Cytobacillus sp. IB215665: one gene and its partner. The protein of the gene in region 2 interacts with the protein of the main gene of each other region in a pairwise test. Links are inferred from orthologs where the notes say so. Each region holds a gene or a part of one and is shown on either strand. Other genes may lie near its edges. The genes, in order: zapA and ftsZ.

What was found.
Region 1: the proteins of ftsZ (region 2) and zapA interact in binary tests that used the Bacillus subtilis proteins (3 or more experiments, as listed by UniProt). The link is inferred for Cytobacillus sp. IB215665 from one-to-one orthologs.

Annotation. Positions count from the first base shown.
Region 1 is NZ_JAXBME010000002.1:53,717-66,905, reverse strand. What follows is about bases 4,692-7,482. They hold zapA (cell division protein ZapA), read right to left. Parts: upstream 6,322-7,482; coding sequence 6,061-6,321; downstream 4,692-6,060. Other genes in these bases: rnhC (ribonuclease HIII), read left to right, coding at 6,710-7,482; SLH52_RS02330 (CvpA family protein), read right to left, coding at 5,511-6,053; polX (DNA polymerase/3'-5' exonuclease PolX), read right to left, coding at 4,692-4,932. In the rest of the region: SLH52_RS02345 (DUF350 domain-containing protein), read right to left, coding at 395-802; SLH52_RS02340 (endonuclease MutS2), read right to left, coding at 814-3,171; more of polX, read right to left, coding at 3,217-4,691; more of rnhC, read left to right, coding at 7,483-7,660; SLH52_RS02315 (C1q-like domain-containing protein), read right to left, coding at 7,837-8,580; pheT (phenylalanine--tRNA ligase subunit beta), read right to left, coding at 8,740-11,154; pheS (phenylalanine--tRNA ligase subunit alpha), read right to left, coding at 11,170-12,204; SLH52_RS02300 (RNA methyltransferase), read right to left, coding at 12,809-13,189. UniProt on the Bacillus subtilis protein: Activator of cell division through the inhibition of FtsZ GTPase activity, therefore promoting FtsZ assembly into bundles of protofilaments necessary for the formation of the division Z ring.
Region 2 is NZ_JAXBME010000004.1:204,892-214,456, forward strand. The notes cover bases 6,395-9,187. They hold ftsZ (cell division protein FtsZ), read left to right. Parts: upstream 6,395-7,123; coding sequence 7,124-8,251; downstream 8,252-9,187. Other genes in these bases: ftsA (cell division protein FtsA), read left to right, coding at 6,395-7,077; spoIIGA (sigma-E processing peptidase SpoIIGA), read left to right, coding at 8,654-9,187. In the rest of the region: spoVE (stage V sporulation protein E), read left to right, coding at 1-769; murB (UDP-N-acetylmuramate dehydrogenase), read left to right, coding at 1,453-2,361; SLH52_RS07310 (cell division protein FtsQ/DivIB), read left to right, coding at 2,697-3,479; SLH52_RS07315 (DUF881 domain-containing protein), read left to right, coding at 3,463-4,167; SLH52_RS07320 (DUF881 domain-containing protein), read left to right, coding at 4,282-5,004; SLH52_RS07325 (small basic family protein), read left to right, coding at 5,006-5,368; more of ftsA, read left to right, coding at 5,791-6,394; more of spoIIGA, read left to right, coding at 9,188-9,565. UniProt on the Bacillus subtilis protein: Essential cell division protein that forms a contractile ring structure (Z ring) at the future cell division site. The regulation of the ring assembly controls the timing and the location of cell division.

The DNA of each region.
Region 1 (13,189 bases), on a different replicon or contig from region 2:
TATAACTCGTCCCTTCAAAAGGATGTTCAAAAAGAATGGTAAAAATGATGCTTTTGGACGTTACAGCAGTCCATGCCAATACAGCAAGTTTCACGCCCTGCTCTTCTAACCTTCTTATCCTCCTTTTGAACACTCACCTCATTAAATGAATGAATCATCATTCATATTTTAATAATAAAACAGGACTGTTTTTCTTGTCAAGTATATAGTGACTAAATAGACCCTTTCACCGTATGCTCATGTGAAAGGGTACTAAATATTATTGTATATTACAGAATAGCTATCCTTTTTCTTACCCCGTAAAGAAAAGCATATATATGATGCCTATTAATACAAAGATTCCACATAATACAAGTAGAACTTTTGCTAAAGTTTCCATTCTAACTAATCTCTCCTAACCTATCCCTGCTCCAATCACATAGGATAATCCTACTGAAATAATCATTGAAATAAAACCGACAGCCCTATTATCGCTCTCAATTTCTTCATCAATTTTAAACATTGGTGTTAAAAACTCGTAAATAAAGTAGCCACTGAGGAGTAATATAAAACCAAAAAGTCCCCAGCCCATCATCGTTAATAAAGAATCATGATGACCGATGGAAAATCGAAAAATATTTGCTAAACCGAAAATCTTACCTCCGGTAGCCATGGCAACAGCAATGTTTCCTTTCTTTATTTGTTCCCAATTTTTATACTTTGTTACAATCTCAAAAATCGCTAAAAATATAATAATTGAAAGCACAACAACACTGTAATATGCTGCTGTTTGCACAAGTTCATTTTCCCAAAATGAGCTCATTTTCGCTCCCCCTATTTCAATTCTACAATAGAAATTCCTGAACCACCTTCACTCGCCTCACCATAACGAACTTTTTTAACAGCTCTGTGATTTTTTAAAAGGTCCTGAACTCCTTTTCTTAGAGCGCCAGTTCCTTTTCCATGTATGATAGAAACTCGTGGGTATCCAGCAAGTATTGCATCGTCAAGATACTTCTCTACACGAAGTATCGCATTTTCAAATCTTTCACCTCGTAAATCTAATTCAAGGCTGACATGGTACTCTTTTCCTTTGATTGCTACAAGAGGCTTCGTTTCTATCGGTTTTGGACGACTAGCATATTGAAGATCTGATTCTTTCACTTTCATTTTCATAATTCCTAGTTGCACTAGCCACTCTTTCGATGAAGCCTTTTCTAGTAAATGCCCTTTTTGATCAAGGCTAATTACTTTCACTTCGTCACCAGGTTGGAGGCTTTGTTCATTCTTTTTGCGAATGATATTATTCTTACTTTTATTAAGCTTTGGAGCGGCAGCTTCAAGTCGTTTCTTTGCATCAATAAGCTCGTGCTCTTTCACCTGTGCATATTGTTCCTTTTGAATTTTACGTAAATTCCCAATAATCGATTCTGCTTCTTGTTTTGCAATATTAACAGTTTCGCGAGCTTTTTGTTCTGCTTGTTCGAATATCACATCTTTTTGACTAGCAAGCTCAGTCATTTGATCTTCAAGCTTCTTATGAAGATCCTTTGCTTCTTTCCTAAGTCGCTCAGCTTCCTCTAGCTTCTCTTCCGCATGCTTTTTACTATCTTCCAAGGAAGCAATCATATTCTCCACAGTATTACTTTCAGTACTAATTTGCTTTTTAGCTCGATATATGACCTGTTCGTCTAAGCCTAAACGTCTTGATATGTCAAAAGCATTACTTCTCCCAGGAACTCCAATAAGCAAACGATATGTAGGACTCAACGTCTCTACATCAAATTCCACACTAGCATTAATTACTCCATCTCTATTATATCCATATGCTTTAAGCTCTGGATAGTGTGTCGTAGCTACCACCCTTGCTCCTTTTTGGTAGACTTCGTCCAATATAGAAATAGCTAATGCCGCACCTTCCTGTGGATCTGTTCCCGCTCCTAACTCATCAAACAGCACAAGACTTTCACTATTAAACTGCTGTAAAATGTCTACAATATTTACCATATGTGATGAAAAAGTACTTAAACTTTGTTCTATAGATTGTTCATCACCTATATCTGCATAAATCGAGGAGAAAACAGACATTTCAGAACCATCTTCAGCAGGGATTTGCAGCCCAGACTGTGCCATTAACGTACATAAACCAATCGTTTTTAGCGCAACTGTTTTCCCCCCAGTATTTGGTCCAGTTATTAAGATAGTAGAATAATCTTTTCCTAGCTCTATATCGTTAGGTACCACTTCATCAGGATCAATTAATGGATGCTTTGCTTTAACCAATCTAATATAACGATCATTGTTCATCACTGGCTTTGATGCTTTGATACTGCGAGCATATTTGGCCTTTGTAAACATAAAGTCAATTTCAGCTAGTATGTCAATATTATGTAGTAACCCATCAGCTTCTTCTGCTACATTTACCGTTAATTCATGTAGTATTTTCTCAATTTCTTGCTTCTCTTTTATTTTTGCCTCATGTAAAAGGTTATTTAGTTCAACGACAACTTGCGGCTCAATAAACAATGTTGCACCAGATGAAGATTGATCATGAACGATACCACCGTAAGAACTCCGATATTCTTGTTTTACTGGGATAACAAAGCGATCATTTCTAATTGTAATAATAACATCTGATAGCTTTTTTTGGGCTGAGCTCGACCTAATAATACTTTCTAATTTTTCACGAATGCGGGCTTCACTCGTTCTTAATTGCTGTCTTATTGTTCGCAGCTTAGAACTAGCATGATCATAAATCTCTCCATAATCATTTATACATTGCTTAATTGAGTCTTCCAATTCTTTAAATGGAATTAGTTCAGAACTTAACTCGTGAAAATATGGGATGTCATGATCATCTTCAATCATATCACTCGTAAATTTTTGAATTTGCCTTCCCGCATATATTGTATTTGCAATATCCAATAGCTCTTCAGGATGTAACGTACTGTTGATCTTTGCTCTTTTCACGTTTGATCGAATATCAAAAATCCCCCCTAAAGGAACATTGCCTTTTAATCGAAGTATTTTGACAGCCTCATCTGTTTGCTCTTGTAATTTAACTACTTCTTCAAATATTGTAGCTGGCATTAACGTATCTACCTTTGCTTTCCCTAATGAAGAAGCAACATGAGTAACCAATATATCTTTTATTTTGTTAAATTCTAATGTTTTTAAAACTCGTTCTAGCATGATGTTTTCCTCCTTATGCTTGGAGAGGTCAAATATATGTTAGTATTATTTCTCATGTCGATGTAAAAAAGCCCGAACACTTTCTACGTCCCATGTATTAATCACATTTGCGCTTTTTACCCAACCCTTCATTGCAGTTGATACACCGATCGACATATCCTCAAGCATTTCAATATTATGAGCATCCGTATTTATGACAATCTTCAATCCTGCCTGTTGCGCTTTTCGAAGGTGATCTGATGAAAGGTCTAAACGGTTTGGGTTTGCATTTAACTCTAACGCGGTATTAGTCTCCTTTGCGAGTTCAATTAGCATATCAACATCTACATCATACCCCATACGCCTCCCAATCAACCTGCCTGTAGGGTGAGCAATTATATCAACATGATGATTACGTAATGCTGTTGTTAACCTCTCCATTATGATCTCTTTTGGTTGAGAGAAACTAGAGTGAATGGATGCAATAACAATATCCATATCCTTCATGACCGAATCATCATAATCTAATGTACCATCTGGTAATATGTCCATTTCTACACCAGCGAATATGACAAAATCATCATATTTTTTATTTAACCTTCTAATTTCCTCTCTTTGAGCCTTTAAGCGTTCAACTGTTAAGCCATTAGCTACTCGTAAGAACTGTGAATGATCCGTAATGGCCATATACTTATATCCCTTATCCCTACACACTTCAGCCATCTCTTCTATTGAATACGCACCATCGCTCCATGTCGAATGCATATGTAGATCACCTTGAATATCTTCTAAGGAAATTAAGTCTTTTGAATGAAAGGATGTAGTTACTTCACTACCATCTTCACGAAGTTCAGGTGGAATATAATTCAAGTCAAAATAAGAATAAAAATCTTCTTCTGAAGAAAAAGTCGTCGTTTCTCCTGTATTTATATTCTCGACACCATACTCACTTATTTTTTCACCTCGTTCTTTTGCTAATTGACGCATACGAACATTGTGGTCTTTAGAACCAGTGAAATGGTGTAGTGTCGTAGCAAATTCAAGAGGTGAAACCAAGCGAAAATCGACAGAAACTTCATAATCATATTGTAATTGAACTGAAACCTTTGTGTCTCCATTTGAAATGATAGTTGTCATATGTTTAAGCTCTATAAGTTGTTTTCTAACTATATCACGGTCATTTGTAGCAATAATAAAGTCTAAATCTTTGATTGTTTCTTTCATTCTTCTTAAACTGCCAGCTCTTGAATATTGTATCACGCCATCCATAGATGCTAATGCCTGTTCAATTTCATTAGCTATCGGCAGCATAAATGCAATAGGCAACCTTTCGGGCCGAGAGCCCATATCTTCAATAGCAGCAAGGATTTTTTCCTCTGTTTTTTTCCCGAATCCGGCTAATGCTTGTACCTTATTTGCAATACAAGCCTCCTTTAATGAAGCAGCGTCAACAACTGCTAATTCTTTATAGAGCTTTGCAATTTTTTTGCCGCCTACCCCAGGTAATTTCAATAATGGAATAAGACCCGTTGGTACTTCTTTTTTCAATTCTGTTAATAAAGAGGACTCTCCACTTTCAATAAACTCCGAAATGACCGTAGATGTACCTTTACCTATTCCTGGTATATCAGTAAAGGTATTAATTGAAGAAAGGCTTCGATCATCGTTTTCTAACGCTGATGCTGCTTTACGAAATGCTGATATTTTAAAAGGATTTTCTCCTTTTAGTTCCATATATATTGCAATTGATTCAAGTAGCTTAATAATTTCTTTTTTATTCATCTCCAACGATACCACTCCTTTGATTCTGTCTTAATATAAGAAAAGTGTCATGGCTATTATTACTTTATCTTTTTAAAAGGCTCTTTTCATAAACTTTGTTGCTATAGCTCTTAACTAGAAGGTTTTTACTCAAAAGTCATTGTTTTATAGCAGAATAGATGCCACGAAATCTAGTCGTATTCTTGTATATTTTATGTATACAAAAAACATCATACTCGAAAACAGCCTTTTAGAAATAATGACGTAAATTGCTCCAGACTAGACAATAAGAGGGTGTATACAAAATTGAACATACCATAAGAGCGTATATCGTGAAAAGCCTTACTTTTCTATAAAAATAATACAGTTTTTTTCAAAAAATGTACAACTACGAAATAGAAATAGCTCTTGTCGTAAAATTTGTTTCTTATGACAAATTAAAGCGGCTATCAGTTGACATCATTTTCAAACTAGAAAAGGTGCCACGAACGTTAGATGTCTAAGAGTTTATAACTTAGTGCGAAAACAAAAAGAGGGTAATTCACACCAAAAACAACTGGTCGATGAACTATCCTCTAAAAACGGATTTCACTCCAAATTTATCCCGCAACATACTCAAACCAAAGATCTTTAATCATTGATGAAAAAATTGGGGTGTGTTTTATCATCATATTAGCCACAAATGAATCTTGTATAGGCATTTGAATAAAGTCTATTGGTAACAATGCTACAATATAAAGCACAACAAATAAGATGATGTAAACTTCTAAGAAACCTAGAATAGCTCCTGCCCATCCATTGATTTGTTTTAAGATTGGTAAATTAGCAACAAAGTCAAGCATCGATCCAATAATCTGCATAATGATCTTGACCATTATAAATATGATAACAAAAGCGATTGCTCTATAATATGCATCCTCTAGGTTCATATTTTCAAATAAAGAATTTAATGCACTCCCTTCACCAATTGTTGGATATGGAATCCAAAGAATTAATTTGGGTGCTAGTGTGTCATAATAGATTGATGCTAAAACAAATGCAACAATTAACCCAAAGAAGTGAATAATTTGAAGTACGAATCCTCTCTTTAAGCCTATTAAAAATCCTGCAATAAGAATAATTATTAAAATAAGATCAAGCATTTAAAATTCAATCCTTTTCTTTGTTTACTTGTTGTTCTAGTTTTTCACATTTTTCGGTCAGCTTTACGTAATCATGAACTACGTTAACAGCGGTTAACACCGCTAATTTATGAACGTCTAAATAAGGGTTTTTCCTACCTATTTCTCTCATTTTTTCATCTACTATTGAAGCTACTTTTAGCACATGACTAGTATTCTCTGATCCTACAATTGAATATTGCTGACCATATATATCAACAGTTGTTCTCGTTTTAGATTTCTCTGACAACTTGTTGTCCCCCATTTCATCAAAATCCTAATCTTTATCATACCATGAATAAAGTAGTTGTGGAAAGAATTCCATAATAGAAATGAATACAGAGTATAATGAAGGTATAATGGGGGTATAAAGATCATGGGGTACTATATTTATATAAATCTCTGAATTTGCCTCTTGAGTATTATGATTGATGATATTAGCTGTTTTTGATAACTTTCATCCTCATTGTATTTTCGTATTCTATGACATATACGAATACAATAACCGTAACACCTTTGTGCTTGAAGCACTATACCTATCATATATAATCTAGCTATTCAATTTTAGCATCAAAAGTAAAAATTTTAGGACAAGAGCATTACTTCATAAAATGAATCTGTGAAGGGGTTGTTTATAGTTGGCTAATTCTGTTATTACAGTTGATATAGCTACCATCAATAAAATGAAAAAACACTATGAAAATATTAGTGGTGGTGCTTTACCACCAGGAGCTATTTTTATAGCTAAAGGACCAACTTTTACTATAACTGCATATCGTTCAGGAAAAGTATTATTTCAAGGTAAAGAAGGAAGTCAGGAAGCACAGCTTTGGGAGTCACAACAAAACAGCCCTTCAACTTCCAATAACAATATTAACAAGAAGTCCACACAAGGAGCTACGAAAACAAAGTATTCTCCGCCAGATAATATTTCAACTCTTTCAATTATCGGCTCTGATGAAGTAGGGACTGGCGACTATTTCGGACCTATTGCTGTAGTCGCTACCTTCGTTGAAACAAAACACATTCCGTTATTGAAGGAATTAGGAGTTAAAGATTCAAAAGGCTTAACAGATGAAAAGATTTGTTCAATTGCAAAAAACATCATATCAATCATTCCATATAGTTTACTTATTTTACATAATGAAAAATATAATGACTTACAAGCTAGTGGTATGACCCAAGGAAAAATGAAAGCTATTCTACATAACCGAGCTATTCAACACGTATTAAAGAAAATTGATCCAGCAAAGCATGACGGGATATTAATTGATCAATTCGCTGAACCGCCGACTTATTATAAACATTTACAAAAAGAGAAAACAATCGTTAAAGACCATGTTTTTTTCAGTACGAAAGCTGAAGGTATCCATATGGCTGTGGCTGCTGCGTCAATAATTGCACGTTACGCATTTTTGAAAGAAATGACTAAATTGAGTAAAGAATGTGGGATGGAGCTACCTAAAGGAGCTGGCCCTCAAGTTGACAAAGCAGCTGCGAAACTAATTTCAAAGTTAGGTATTCAAAAGCTAAAACAATATACTAAATACCATTTCGCAAATACGGAGAAAGCGAAGAAATTAGTCTAAAGATAAACGGTGATAGGATAACCATTATATAATGCTATTGCACAAACACCATAGCTCCTTCTTCTCTTATGTATGTACAAAATTATGCACTAACTAGAAGAAGAGCATGCATATAAAAAAGTGTCTCGTATTGATCCGAGACACTTTGTCATATACATGACTTCCTTTGAAGTTCATTATGTTGTATGAACCATATGTCCAGTGAAGCATGATACTCTATTAATTGGAATACTTCCATTCGCACTCTGTTGGCTATCATAATCTATTGTAACGCATATTGTATCTAAGCTTTGCAATTGAATTAACGTATCTGTAGTACAACATCCTGGTCCCTCAATTGATTGACATGATATGTTAGTTGAGCTATTTAGTACTAAATTAATAGTAGTTTGGGCATCACCATCCGAAGTCTCAATTTGTATAGATGTACTAAAATGATAAACACCATCCGACGGTGCAGTAAATATAGAAGTACTAGTATCATAATTGTTTCCACCAAATTCAAAATCTTCAATTGGGAATGTTACTTTTAAAGCGGTTGAAGGATCTGGAATATCCTGACCATCAGTTTCTGCTCTAAAACTAAGCATTGGTACAGGGCCAGGTGGACCAGTAGCCCCTTGTGCTCCTTGAACACCGTCTAATCCAGGTGGACCAGTAGCCCCTTGTGCTCCTTGAACACCGTCTAATCCAGGTGGACCAGTAGCCCCTTGTGCTCCTTGAACACCGTCTAATCCAGGTGGACCAGTAGCCCCTTGTGCTCCTTGAACACCGTCTAATCCAGGTGGACCAGTAGCCCCTTGTGCTCCTTGTAGTCCTTGCGTTCCTTGTAGCCCTCTTAATCCAGGTGGACCTGCTGGTCCTTGTGGGCCGGATGGTGGTTTTGGGACCACTTTACACTTACAATTTTCACTTTCCATTCTCTCACCTCTCATCTCGCATTGTTGTAATTATATATATGAAAAATCCTTATATGTGTTTGGATTCATATACAGTTTTTTACAAAAAAAGGTGTCTCGATATAACTCGAGACACCTTTTGTTAATGTTTATTAACACGTTTAGTATGATAGTTCAAAACTAACCTCTTAATTTTGCATCGAACTGATTTTCGACAGCCTTTAAAACATTTTCATGGACAGCTGTTACCTCTTCATCAGTAAGCGTACGTTCTGGATCTAAATAGCGTAAAGAGAAGGCTACTGATTTTTTGCCTTGCTCCATATGCTCACCTTCGTATAAATCAAAGATCGAAACATTCTTTAACAGATCTCCACCCGCTTCTATAATTGTTTTCTTTAAATCACCAACTGCTACTTCACTATTGACAACGAGTGCTATATCTCTAGTAATTGAAGGGAAGCGCGGAATGAGATTATATTTAAGTTCCGAAACTTCAGCTTGAAGTAGCTTTTCTAATGACAATTCAAATACGTAAGTCTCTTGTAAATCAAGTTCATTTTGGGTGATTGGATGAAGTTGACCAATGATACCTAATACGTCTCCATCAAATAAGATTTGTGCAGTTCGTCCTGGATGAAGAAGATCTTGTTTTATTTGTTTGTATTGAATGCGCTCCTCCAAACCTAAGTGGCTAAATAAGCCATCTAAAACACCTTTTGCGACATAGAAATCTACTGCTTTCTTCTCACCTTGCCATAAGTGGGATGACCAAAGGCCAGTCAATGCTCCAGCAACATGTTCCTTTTCATTTGGCAGTGCATCTTTATCAGATGATACAAATACCGATGCTGTTTCATAAATTCCAATATCTTCAATTTGTCGAGCACTATTATGTTTTACTACATCAAGTAAATGAGGTATTAAACTTAAACGTAGCATGCTACGCTCTTCACTCATCGGCATGGCTAAACGCACTGGCTCTGCCTCTTCTAATGCAAACTGTTTCACTTTTTCCTCACTCGTTAATGAGTAATTCACTACTTGATATAAGCCTGCTCCTTCAAGATAACGACGTACTTTACGACGTTTCGCTTGATAAGGAGTCAATATACCTGGTCTAGCTTCACCGATAGGGAGAGTCGATTTGACATTATCATAACCGTATAATCTCCCTACTTCTTCAACTAAATCTTCTGGAATTGAAATATCGTTTCTTCTTGTTGGAACAGTGACAACAAAAACATCATTATCTACAGTATATGAGAACTGGAGATTATGAAAAATGCTAGCAACTTCTTCATTCGAAATTGACGTCCCGAGTAAACGATTGATTTGTTGAACAGACACCGACACGACAACAGGTTGTAGTTGTAGTGTATCACTGATGGCCTCACCACTAGCGATTTCTCCTCCAGCATATTCCATCATTAAATATGCTGCTCGATTTGCCGCTTCTTGCGTTCGTTTCGGATCTATACCTTTTTCAAAACGCGCACTTGAATCGCTCCTTAATCCATGGCTTTTAGAACTACTTCGTACGACACCACTGTTAAAGTAAGCAGCTTCCAATAAAATCGTTGTAGTATCTTCACGGACCTCAGAATCAGCTCCACCCATAACCCCAGCAAGCGCTACAGGCTCATTTCCATTTGTAATGACAAGGTCATCTTCTGTTAATGAGCGTTTTACATCATCTAGCGTAGTAAGCTCCTCTCCAGGTTTAGCACGACGCACAAGTACCTCTTTTGATCCAAAACGGTCATAATCAAACGCATGTAATGGTTGACCGTATTCAAGTAGGACATAATTCGTAATATCAACTACATTATTGATCGGTCTAATACCCGCTGCCATGAGGCGAGTTTGTAACCACAAAGGTGATGGACCTACTTTGACATTTTTTATTACCTTAGCAATATATAGTGGATTAGCGTCATGATCTTCAATATTCACTGAAACTAAATCTGAAGCCATGTCATTGCTTTCCTGTAGTTGAAAACGAGGAAGTTCAACCTCTTTCCCCAACATTGCACCTACTTCATACGCCACACCTAACATATTTAAACAATCAGATCGATTCGCTGTTAACTCCAACTCCAACACATGATCATCTAAGTTAAGCTGTTCGAGTGCGTCACTACCAACTTCAACATCGTTAGGAAAAACAAAGATACCTGTTGCATAATCTTTTTGAATGACCTTCGCTTCAATTCCTAGCTCTTGAAGTGAACAAATCATCCCATGGGATTCCTCGCCTCTTAACTTCGCTTTTTTAATTTTGAAGTTTCCAGGTAATACCGCACCTACTTTTGCAACGGCTACCTTTTGTCCTGCAGCGACATTTGCCGCACCACAAATAATTTGAACAGGTTCACTATCACCGATATCAACGCTACATACGCTTAGTTTATCAGCATTTGGATGCTGCTCCTTTGACAACACATGACCAACAACAACATTTTTTATGCCCTTATTTAAAGATTCTACTACTTCTACTTCAATACCAGTACGATTAAATTTTTCTGCAAGTTCTTCAGGAGTTACAGCCAATGCATCGACATATTGCTGTAACCATTTATATGAGACTAACATGTTTATCCCTCCTCATTAAGCTCGGTTAAATTGTTTTAAGAAACGAAGATCATTTGTATATAAGTGACGTATGTCATCAATTCCGTATTTCAACATCGCTATTCGATCTGGACCCATTCCAAAGGCAAAGCCTGAATATTTTTTCGAGTCAAAACCCGCCATTTCAAGCACGTTTGGATGCACCATCCCTGACCCTAGTACTTCAATCCAGCCTGTACCTTTACAAATGTTACAACCTTTACCACTACATTTCATACATGAAATATCAACTTCAACCGATGGTTCTGTAAACGGGAAAAAGCTAGGACGAAGACGAATTTCCCTTTCATCACCAAACATTTTCTTTGCGAATACTTCTAACGTACCTTTTAAATCGCTTAAGCTAATATTTTCATCAACTACAAGTCCTTCTATTTGCATAAATTGATGCGAGTGTGTTGCATCGTCGGTATCTCGTCGATACACTCTCCCTGGACAAATGATTTTCACAGGCCCTTTACCTTGATGTTTTTCCATCGTTCTTACTTGCACTGGTGAAGTATGTGTCCGAAGTAAAATATCGTTTAATATAAAGAAGGAATCCTGCATATCACGGGCAGGGTGTCCTTTAGGTAGATTTAATGCTTCAAAATTATAGTAATCTTGCTCAACCTCTGGCCCCTCTGCTATCGTATAACCCATACCAAGGAACAAATCTTCAATTTCTTCAATAACGACCGTTAAAGGATGTGGATTCCCAGCAGCAATCGGCCTACCTGGCAGCGTGACATCAATTGTTTCGGATGCTAATTGCTCTTCGACTGCTTGTTTTTCTAGTTTCGTTTTCTTTTCTTCTAATGCAGTTTGAATAGCTTCTCTTACCTCGTTCGCTAAAGCCCCCATTTTAGGTCTTTCCTCAGCAGATAGCTTACCCATACCTCTTAATACTTCTGTAATAGGGCCTTTCTTTCCTAAATATTGGACACGAATATCATTTAACTGCTTTAAATCTTCTACTAAGTTAACTTTTTCAATTGCTTCTTGTTGAAGCTCCTTTAATCGTTCTTGCATGTTTTATACCTCCTTTTAATTAACAAGCTTCATGCTTTTTAACAAACGCTGGATTATAGCGCGATCTCCCATGAAATAGCCATGATTTCGAGCATATAAATACAGCTACATATCTCAGAAAACCTATGACATTCAATAACAACTGTTAAGCAACTGTGAATTGTTGTCTTCAATCACTCCCCTACAAGTAATGGAGCTAGACAATTCTTAACAAACTTTGAAAGCATAATAAAACCCCGTCCCTAAAAGAAGGGACGAGGTATATCGCGGTACCACCCTTGTTAACAGCTACGAAGTCTTGAAAGCTGTTCACTTCATTTAGATAACGGAACTAGGCCCGGTACACCTTTACATTTTAGCCAACGCCAAAATGGTCTAAGTGCCAACTCAAGAGGTGAATTCACTTATTTCTACCATAAAAATGCTTTCAGTCATCGGCATTTTCTCCCTACATGGCGATCGATAAGCTACTCTTCTCTGTCAAAGTTTTTAATATTTATAGAGGTTGTTCAAAGTTCTGAAACAGAACACTCATTTACACTATTTTGATTTATACAAAATAACTATTGCTTTATTATATTTAAAAATAATTGCTTATGCAACCTTATTGTTGAAAATGATAAAGTACAATCCCCGTTGCAACGGCAACATTTAATGATTCACTTTTTCCATATATAGGTATATAAATGTTGGATGTCGTACTTTTTAGCAGTTCTTCATTTACCCCATTACCTTCGTTTCCAACTAATAAAGCAAATTTGGATCGGGGGGTAATCTCTCTATAATCGACACCATTTTGTAAAGATGTACCAAAGACCGATACATTCTTTTCTTTCAATAGTCTCATCCAATCGACAAGGCTTCCTTTTACAACTGGTACATGAAAGATCGCTCCTTGAGTTGCCCTAAGTACCTTTGGATTATATACATCAACAGTCCCATTTCCTATAATAATCGCATCAATGCCAACCGCTTCTGCAGTTCG
Region 2 (9,565 bases):
AATTCAACCTTCTGAATTCACTAAATTAGCAATGATTGCGTTTCTAGCAAAATTTCTTTCCGAAAATCAGAAGGATATTACTTCTTTCAAAAGAGGCCTTTTACCATCACTGACCTTAGTTTTTAGTGCCTTTGCTTTAATTATGCTTCAGCCTGATTTAGGAACAGGGACTGTTATGTTAGGGACTTGTATCGTTATCATTTATGTAGCTGGAGCTCGGATTAGTCATTTCGTTTGGCTTGGCATGTTAGGAATTGCAGGTTTTGCTGGACTGATTATATCAGCACCTTATCGCATGAATAGAATTACTTCTTTTATTGATCCATGGCAGGACCCACAAGGTACGGGTTTCCAAATCATCCAGTCACTATATGCAATAGGTCCAGGGGGGTTATTTGGCTTAGGCTTAGGACAAAGTCGCCAAAAATTCTTTTATCTGCCTGAACCACAGACGGATTTTATTTTCGCTATTATATCTGAAGAGCTTGGTTTTATTGGAGCGTCATTTGTCATATTGCTTTTCAGTCTCTTATTGTGGCGTGGTATTAGAATAGCGCTTGGTGCACCTGACTTATTTGGTAGCTTCCTTGCGATAGGAATTATCTCCATGATAGCTATACAAGTTATTATTAATATTGGTGTTGTAACTGGTCTAATGCCAGTTACTGGGATTACATTGCCGTTTTTAAGCTACGGTGGCTCTTCATTAACTTTAATGCTAATGGCTATCGGTGTATTACTTAATGTGAGTAAGCATTCAAGGTATTAGTGTATACGTTCGAAGAGTAGCCGTTTAACAATAAATTTTTTTCAAGAGACCCTGTTAATATAACGGGGTTTCTCGTATTTTATTATAGGCTCTTTTCACTTACGTTTGAAACAGATGCTAAAATATGATTTTTATAGTCTTTAGAGAAGAAAAGATGCCACGAGCTTTAGTTAAATTTGTACTTAACTCATTCGAAAACAGCCTTATTATAAAATAGTGTAATAGGGGTCGTTATGTTTCATAAATTAACGAAAACTTGTTGTTTCAGATGGTGTTACGAAAATGTATAATAAAGTATAATAGGCTTTTTATAACAAACTTTGTTGCAGCTGTAATTAAATAAAAGAGCAAGCTGAGTTTGATGTGAGTATCACCTTTTAGAGAAAGGCTCTTTTTGTATTTGTTGCTATTGTTATCAAATTAGTACTATAAAAAATGAATTTATACCGTTAGTCATCGTTGTATAGAAGAAAAGATGCCACGAATTCTAGTTGTGTACGTGTTTATTTCTTAATACGAAAAACAACAATTAATGAGAAAACAGCCAAGAGAAGGGACTAATTGTATTGATCTATATACGAAATTCTATAATATATCCAAATAACATAATCATATCAATCTAGTTTATAAGCTCGTAGTATTATTCAATATAGATATAACCAGTACAGAAGGAGGTTGCCAAGATGGAAAAAATAGCTGCGGAGTTGCTTCATGAAAATGTCGGAAAAGTTCGGTTAAATGAACCGCTTGCTAATCATACAACAATAAAAATTGGGGGCCCAGTAGACTTATTTGTCGAGCCAAAAGACATACCAGCTTTATACAAAACGATGGAAATAGTAAATAAATATGGAGTAACATGGCGAGCAATTGGGCGAGGATCAAATTTATTGGTGTCAGATTTGGGAATCGAAGGAGTAGTAATTAAGCTTGGAGAAGGCCTTGATCATTTGGATATAGATGGTACAAACGTTACTGTTGGAGCGGGTTATTCTATTATAAAACTAGCTACCATCATAAGCAAAAAGGGTCTTTCAGGTTTAGAGTTTGCAGGAGGTATACCAGGTTCAATTGGTGGTGCAGTTTATATGAATGCTGGTGCACACGGATCTGATATTTCGAAAATACTTAAAAGAGCGCGCATACTGTTTGAAGACGGTACGATTGAATGGTTATCATGTGAAGAGTTGGAATTTTCATATCGAACCTCTATTTTGCAAAGCAGGCGCCCGGGAATTTGTGTGGAAGCCCAGTTCACTTTTGAGTCAGGTGACCGTGAACTTATTGTCGCTGAGATGCAAAAAAACAAAGATTACCGACGTGATACGCAACCATTTCATTTCCCTAACTGTGGAAGTGTTTTTAGAAACCCCCTACCAAATTATGCAGGACAACTAATAGAAGTTGCTGGATTAAAAGGGTATGCAATGGGTGGTGCACAAATCTCTGAACAGCATGCTAACTTTATCGTTAACACTGGTAAGGCAAAAGCAGAGGATGTATTGAATTTAATACAACATGTTAAACGAACAATATACGATCTTTACGATATTGAAATGAAGACAGAGGTTGAAATAATAGGAAAAAAGTAGCATGTTTTTTCTCTGATTTCAAGTATATATTGTGATATAATAATTAACAATACAAACTATTGAAAATGTTAAACGGCATATATAACCTATGCCGTTTTGTTTCTCTTTTTCAACCCTGTTGGTAATAACGGTGTGAAAATTTCTCCAAACATATAGCTGTCTTTCGCTTCAATCGTTGTTTTTGGCATAAGAAATTAGCACGCCTACAACTAGAGTTTAATTAGCCTTTTCTTCTTTAATGATGCAATTGTATAAAACCACTATTTACTGTTTTTACATAGTAACATGAGTAATAACATGAAATGAGCTTTAAATATAGATCGGGGTGACTTTTTTTGGGGAAAGAAAAAGTTGTTGTACTTGAAGATCGGGTTCCCAAACTAAAACAGCAACGAAAACAAAAAGTAAATAGAAGGCTTATTTATTATATTCTATTTTTTTTTCTTATGATCATTACAATAGTGTATTTTCAGTCCCCCTTAAGTAAAGTTTCTTCAATATCGGTAAGTGGGAATCACCATGTTTCAACTGAAGAAATCATTGATTTGAGTGGAGTTTCGACCAAAAATAGCTTTTGGAGCGTCAATGAAAACAGCATAACACAGTCCATTTCTGCACATGAAGAAATAGCAGAAGTATCTGTTCAAAAGCAATTCCCAAACAAAGTACTTATATTAGTCACAGAGACAAGGCGGATCGGTTACATGTTAAACGAAAGTCGCTTTTATCCGATTCTAGAAAATGGTAAATCCCTTACTGATGAAAAACAATCCGTTTCATCCCCAGATGCTCCTGTATTTGTAAATTGGTCGAGCAGTGATGATGTTGACATGATGATAGAAGAATTAGTTCAGTTATCTGATGAAGTGAGCAATTCAATTTCAGAAATTCATCATACACCAACACCTTCAGACCCATTGCATATTACCCTTTATATGAATGACGGATTTGAGGTAAGTGGCACAATAACAAATTTCTCTAGAAAAATGGCTTTTTATCCGTCAATTGTAAATCACCTTGATCCTTCAGTGAAGGGGATTATTGACATTGAAGTTGGGAGTTTCTTTTCACCTTACAACCAGCATAAGGAGGAGCAGGAGAGTGAAAATCAGGGGTAAACATGTCATTTTATCCTTTGTTTCTTTAGTTATCGGTTTTCTTATCGCATTTTCTTATCATGTTACCACAAGTAACGATGGGACTCCTCGTATAACGGACAAGCAGTGGGAGAGAGATTTTCGATATCGAGAACAATTGATAGCACTAGAGGAAAAAAACCGAGAATTGTTTAATACAATTAAAGAAAAGCAAGATGAAGTAAGAGAATACGAAGAGGAATTAGCTAAACAGGAAGGCATTTATTTTAATTTAGTTGAAGATGTAGAAAAGTATAGAATGTTTGTTGGAGAAATCGATGTGCAAGGTGAAGGTATTGAAGTTACTTTGTCGGATGCAGAATACGTACCTGATGAAGAGAACGTGAATAATTACATAGTTCATGAAGGGCATGTATTTAAAGTAATAAATGAATTACTCATATCAGGTGCTTCAGCAATTGCGATCAACGGACAAAGAATTTCTCGAAATTCGTACATATTATGTAATGGACCTGTTATTGAAGTTGATGGTAATCAACATGCTGAACCATTTGTCATTACAGCTATTGGAGAAGCAAACACGCTTTATGAATCTCTTTATATTATTGGTGGTATTTACGATCAATTAGTGAGTGATAATATTTTTGTAAATATAGACAAAAAAGAAAACATCATGTTTGAACCCCTTTTAGGGGTAAGTACACAATAGTTGGATTATTAGGCTATTTTTTATCCTTTGTAGTTCATTATATAAAATGATACCAAAACAAGGCAGGCAACAACGATGCGAAAACAGGCAATTATTAAGGTCAGGTGATTTTCATTGGGCAGCAAAAAAGTTATCTCAATAACAATAATCACAGTAATTATTGGATTTATGATTGCAGTTCAATTTCAAAGTATTAACAAGCCTGTTGTCCGTGATACGAGAGATACTTGGGAAATTCGTGAGGATATTAAGAAAGAACAAGAGCTTACATTTCAGTTACATCAAGAAATTTCAAATTATAACGATAAATTGGAGAAATATAAAACAGAACGACAAGATGATGCGGTACTTAAGGAAACGTTAGACGAGCTAAAATTAAAGGCTGGTTTAACTGATGTAAGTGGACCAGGTGTTATCTTAACTGTGAAGCCGTTTTTCGCTGATATCATGCCAGGTGAACGTGTTCATACAGTTTCGCCAGAACTACTGAAAAGGTTAATTAATGAATTAAATCAATATAACGCAGTAGATATTTCTATAGCTGAACAACGGGTAATAAATACTACAGTGATTAGAGACATAAACGGCATCACAAAAATAGATGGATATCCTCTTAATAGATTTCCATTTGAAATTAAAGTAATTGCTAAGAATGAAGAAGGAGCAGAAAAATTATATAACAGATTACAGGTCTCTAGCATGATTGATGCTTTCGTTTATGATAATTTACAAGTTGTGATCTCCGATCCAATAGCATCGATTGAAGTACCGGCTTTTTCAGAAATACCTCGTATCAAAAATATGAAGCCTGTAAATGCCGAAGAGGAGGAGAAATAGTATGTGGCTTCCACTTATCGGCTTAATTCTTGGAATAATATTAGGTTTGCTAACAGATATACGCATACCAGATGAATATTCTAATTATTTATCAATTGCTATACTTGCAGCATTAGATACGCTCTTTGGAGGAATCCGGGCACATTTACAAAATGTATACGATGAGAAAGTCTTTGTGTCTGGCTTTATCTTTAATATACTTTTAGCTACAAGTTTGGCTTTTCTAGGTGTTCATCTTGGTGTAGACTTGTATTTAGCAGCAGTATTTGCATTTGGGGTAAGATTGTTTCAAAATATTGCAGTGATTAGACGAACTTTATTGTCTAAATGGAAGATTACTCACAAAAAAACTGAAAAAAATTAATTTTTATTAAAGGGAATAGATAGGATTTGTTGAATATTTTCCATATAAGAATGTGTTCAATAGGGAGGATAAAAAGGACTGAGAAGAACAAGCCGGTGAAGCATTGAAGGCTAGAGTAAAACTCAAGTACATGAAAGGTGTTTTTGTTGCCTTGTATCAAGTAGTCTTTATTACCTTTGCTTCATTTGTAGACGACATAAAAGATATACGTAAGGATACAGAAAAGCCCACTATGGTGTCTACCACGTCAATTACATACGTGCACAGAACTGCTTGTTCAAGTTCAATTTTCCCAGACCTTTAAACTTTCTTTGAAGATTGATTTGTAAAGTTTGATGTACCATTTATTGAATCGATTAATAAAGGACATATGCTCAGCATGAACAGTTATTATTTATGATTGAAAAAGGAGGTGCCAAAGAATGAACAGCAATGAAGTTTTTGTTAGTCTTGACATCGGTACATCCAATGTTAAAGTGATCATAGGTGAAATGGCAAATGATACTTTAAATATTATTGGGGTAGGTAATGTTAATTCACATGGATTAAGAAAAGGTTCAATTGTTGATATAGACGAAACCGTTCATTCTATTAAAAAGGCAATAGAACAAGCCGAAAGAATGGTTGGTATTCCCATCCAAAGCGTTGTTGTGGGTGTGTCTGCTAATAGTGTGCAACTCCAAGATGCACATGGTGTTGTAGCTGTATCGAGTGAAAATAGGGAAATTAATGACCAAGATGTAGCTAGAGTCATAGAGGCAGCGCAAGTTGTATCAATCCCCCCAGAGAGAGAAATTATAGATGTGATTCCAAAACAATTTATCGTCGATGGGCTTGATGAAATTAACGACCCGAGAGGAATGTTAGGAGTCCGCCTTGAAATGGAAGGAACCATTATTACTGGATCAAAAACGATATTACATAATTTACTTAGGTGTGTAGAGCGTGCAGGTTTAGAAATAACGGCTATTTGTTTACAACCACTCGCTGCGGGTTCGATCTCTTTATCTCGGGATGAAATGGAGTTTGGTGTAGCTCTAGTTGATATCGGTGGCGGTTCTACAACTATAGCGTTTTTTGAAAATGGACATTTAAAGGCTACAACGGTTTTACCGATAGGAGGGGATCATATAACAAAAGATCTTTCTATTGGTTTAAGAGCCTCTACTGAAGACGCTGAAAAGATAAAAACAAAGTATGGACATGCTTTTTATGATACAGCCTCAGAAGAAGAAACATTTAATGTTCCGATTATTGGTAGCGATAAAGAAGAACAATATAATCAACTAATAATCTCAGACATTATTGAAGCTAGATTTGAAGAAATGTTTGACATGATTAAAAATGAAGTAAGACAATTAGGAATTCGTGAATTGCCTGGAGGTTATGTACTTACTGGTGGTGCTGTTAATATTTCAGGATCTTTGGAATTAGCACAACAAATTTTAGCAAATAACGTGAGGGTAGCAATTCCTGATTACATTGGTGTAAGAGAACCTCAATATACTACTGGAGTAGGATTAATTCAATTTGCATATAGAAATGCCAAGCTTCAAGGCAAAAGTATTGTTGAGGAAAATGGCCCTATAGATCTATCAGAAAAAAGAGTAGCAAAAAAACCTCAACAATTAAAGCAAAAATCTAAGCAAAAAAATGAAGAAAATCTGAGTGAAAAAGTCAAGAAATTTTTCGGGTTATTTTGGGAATAACAAGATGAAAACTTCTTAGTAAATCGATAAATTAGGAGGATTTGTGATGTTAGATTTTGAAACAAATCTTGATCAATTAGCGACAATAAAAGTAATCGGTGTCGGTGGTGGAGGAAATAACGCCGTAAATCGAATGATTGAGCATGGAGTACAAGGTGTAGAATTTATAGCTGTAAATACTGATGCACAAGCGCTAAATCTTTCAAAAGCAGAGATTAAAATGCAAATCGGGGCAAAGTTAACTCGAGGTCTTGGAGCTGGTGCTAATCCTGAAGTAGGAAAAAAAGCAGCTGAAGAAAGTAAAGAACAGCTAGAAGAAGTGTTAAACGGAGCAGATATGGTTTTTGTTACAGCAGGAATGGGTGGAGGTACAGGGACTGGTGCAGCACCTGTAATAGCCCAAATTGCGAAAGATTTAGGTGCATTGACTGTAGGAGTTGTAACACGTCCTTTTACATTTGAGGGTAGAAAGAGATCTACTCAAGCTGGTGGCGGTATTGCAGCAATGAAAGATTCTGTAGATACTTTGATTGTTATCCCGAATGATAGATTATTAGAAATCGTTGATAAAAATACACCAATGTTAGAAGCATTCCGTGAGGCTGACAATGTATTACGTCAAGGTGTACAAGGTATTTCAGATTTGATCGCAACGCCAGGTTTAATAAACCTTGATTTTGCTGATGTTAAGACAATAATGTCAAACAGAGGCTCAGCATTAATGGGTATCGGTATTGCAACAGGTGAAAACCGTGCTGCGGAAGCTGCAAAAAAGGCTATTTCAAGTCCATTACTTGAAATTCCTATTGACGGTGCTCAAGGAGTCCTAATGAATATAACTGGTGGCATGAACTTAAGCTTGTACGAAGTACAAGAAGCGGCCGATATTGTAGCTTCTGCATCAGATCAAGAAGTGAATATGATTTTTGGCTCAGTAATCAATGAGAGCTTAAAAGACGAAATAGTAGTAACGGTGATTGCGACAGGATTTAACGAAACTGAAATTCCTCAAGGTAGACAAATTCGTCAATCAGTAGGTGCGAATACGCAAAAAGCAACTGCAGCAACTAGCCGTGAAAAGGAAAGTGAAAGTGTATCGAACTTTAATCCTCAGCAGACTGAGGATACATTAGACATCCCTACATTTTTACGTAATCGAAACCGCAGACGTTAATAATTTCATATTAAAAACTTCTAAGAGAGAGCATGGATCGTATTTATTGATTCGTGCTTTTTTATATTAGACTATTTTCACTTGAATTGTTGTTATTAGCACAAGATGTAAACGAGTTTACTATCGTGCAATGTATTTTTTCTTATTTATAATGGTAATGATAGTGTGAAAAATCTAAATAGATGTGCTATTTAAATAGGATTGCAACAAAGTTTAAGAAAATTACCTCATATAAAAAAGTGATTGCTGCTGGATTCATAGTTGTTTGACAATATAAGCTTAAATCCAACAAAAAATTCCTCATTAATTCCTACAAAGATTGACAGACATCACAACACATTATATATATACTAGTTTCAAATAAATATACTAACAAAGGAGCTACAAGGAAGGGGAACTTGAGTGTCTATTTATATTGACATTATATGGTTTCTTAATTTGTTATTTGATGGATCATTACTGCTGTTAACTGCAGTAATTCTAAAGAGAAGAATTAAGTTTTGGAGACTTGTGGTTGGCTCGTTAATAGGCTCATCTCTCGTTCTATTAATAGTTTCTCCACTAGCTTCCATCGTATCCAATCCATTAATCAAATTTTTATTTTCACTGATTATCATTTGGGCTGCTTTTGGATACAAGCGTTTTTCTTATTTTATCAAGAACCTTTGCACTTTTTATTTCGCAACGTTTGTAGTCGGAGGTGGTATTATTGCTTTCCATTATTTATTACAAAAAGAAGTTAACATAAATAATGGTATCTTTCTTACGACGTCAACTGGATACGGTGATCCAGTTAGTTGGTTATTTGTAATAATTGCGTTTCCATCTCTATGGTATTTTTCAAGGTCGCAGATAGATGGAATTAAAAGTAATAAGATGAAATACGAGGAAATTATTGATGTTACTATAGTTATTACCAATATCAAAATAACCATTAAGGGATTGATTGATAGTGGTAATCAGCTATACGATCCAATTTCTCGGTCACCAGTAATGATTATCGATAGTACATGTTTAGTTGAACATGTGCCTGCAGGAATTATTGAACTATCAAAAAACGTTGATATGTTAATGAATGAGATGACTGTTGATGATCCTCAATGGGAAAAACGACTTCGACTAATTCCATATAGAGGTGTAGGACAAGATCATCAAATACTATTAGCAATCAAACCAGATAACATTTCACTTCGATATGAAAATAATTGGCTAGATGTGAATAAAGGGCTCATTGCCTTAAATCATGTCAAACTTTCAAGTGACGATGAGTATCAGTGTATCGTTCACCCTAAGATGATTCAATCATCCTCAGTA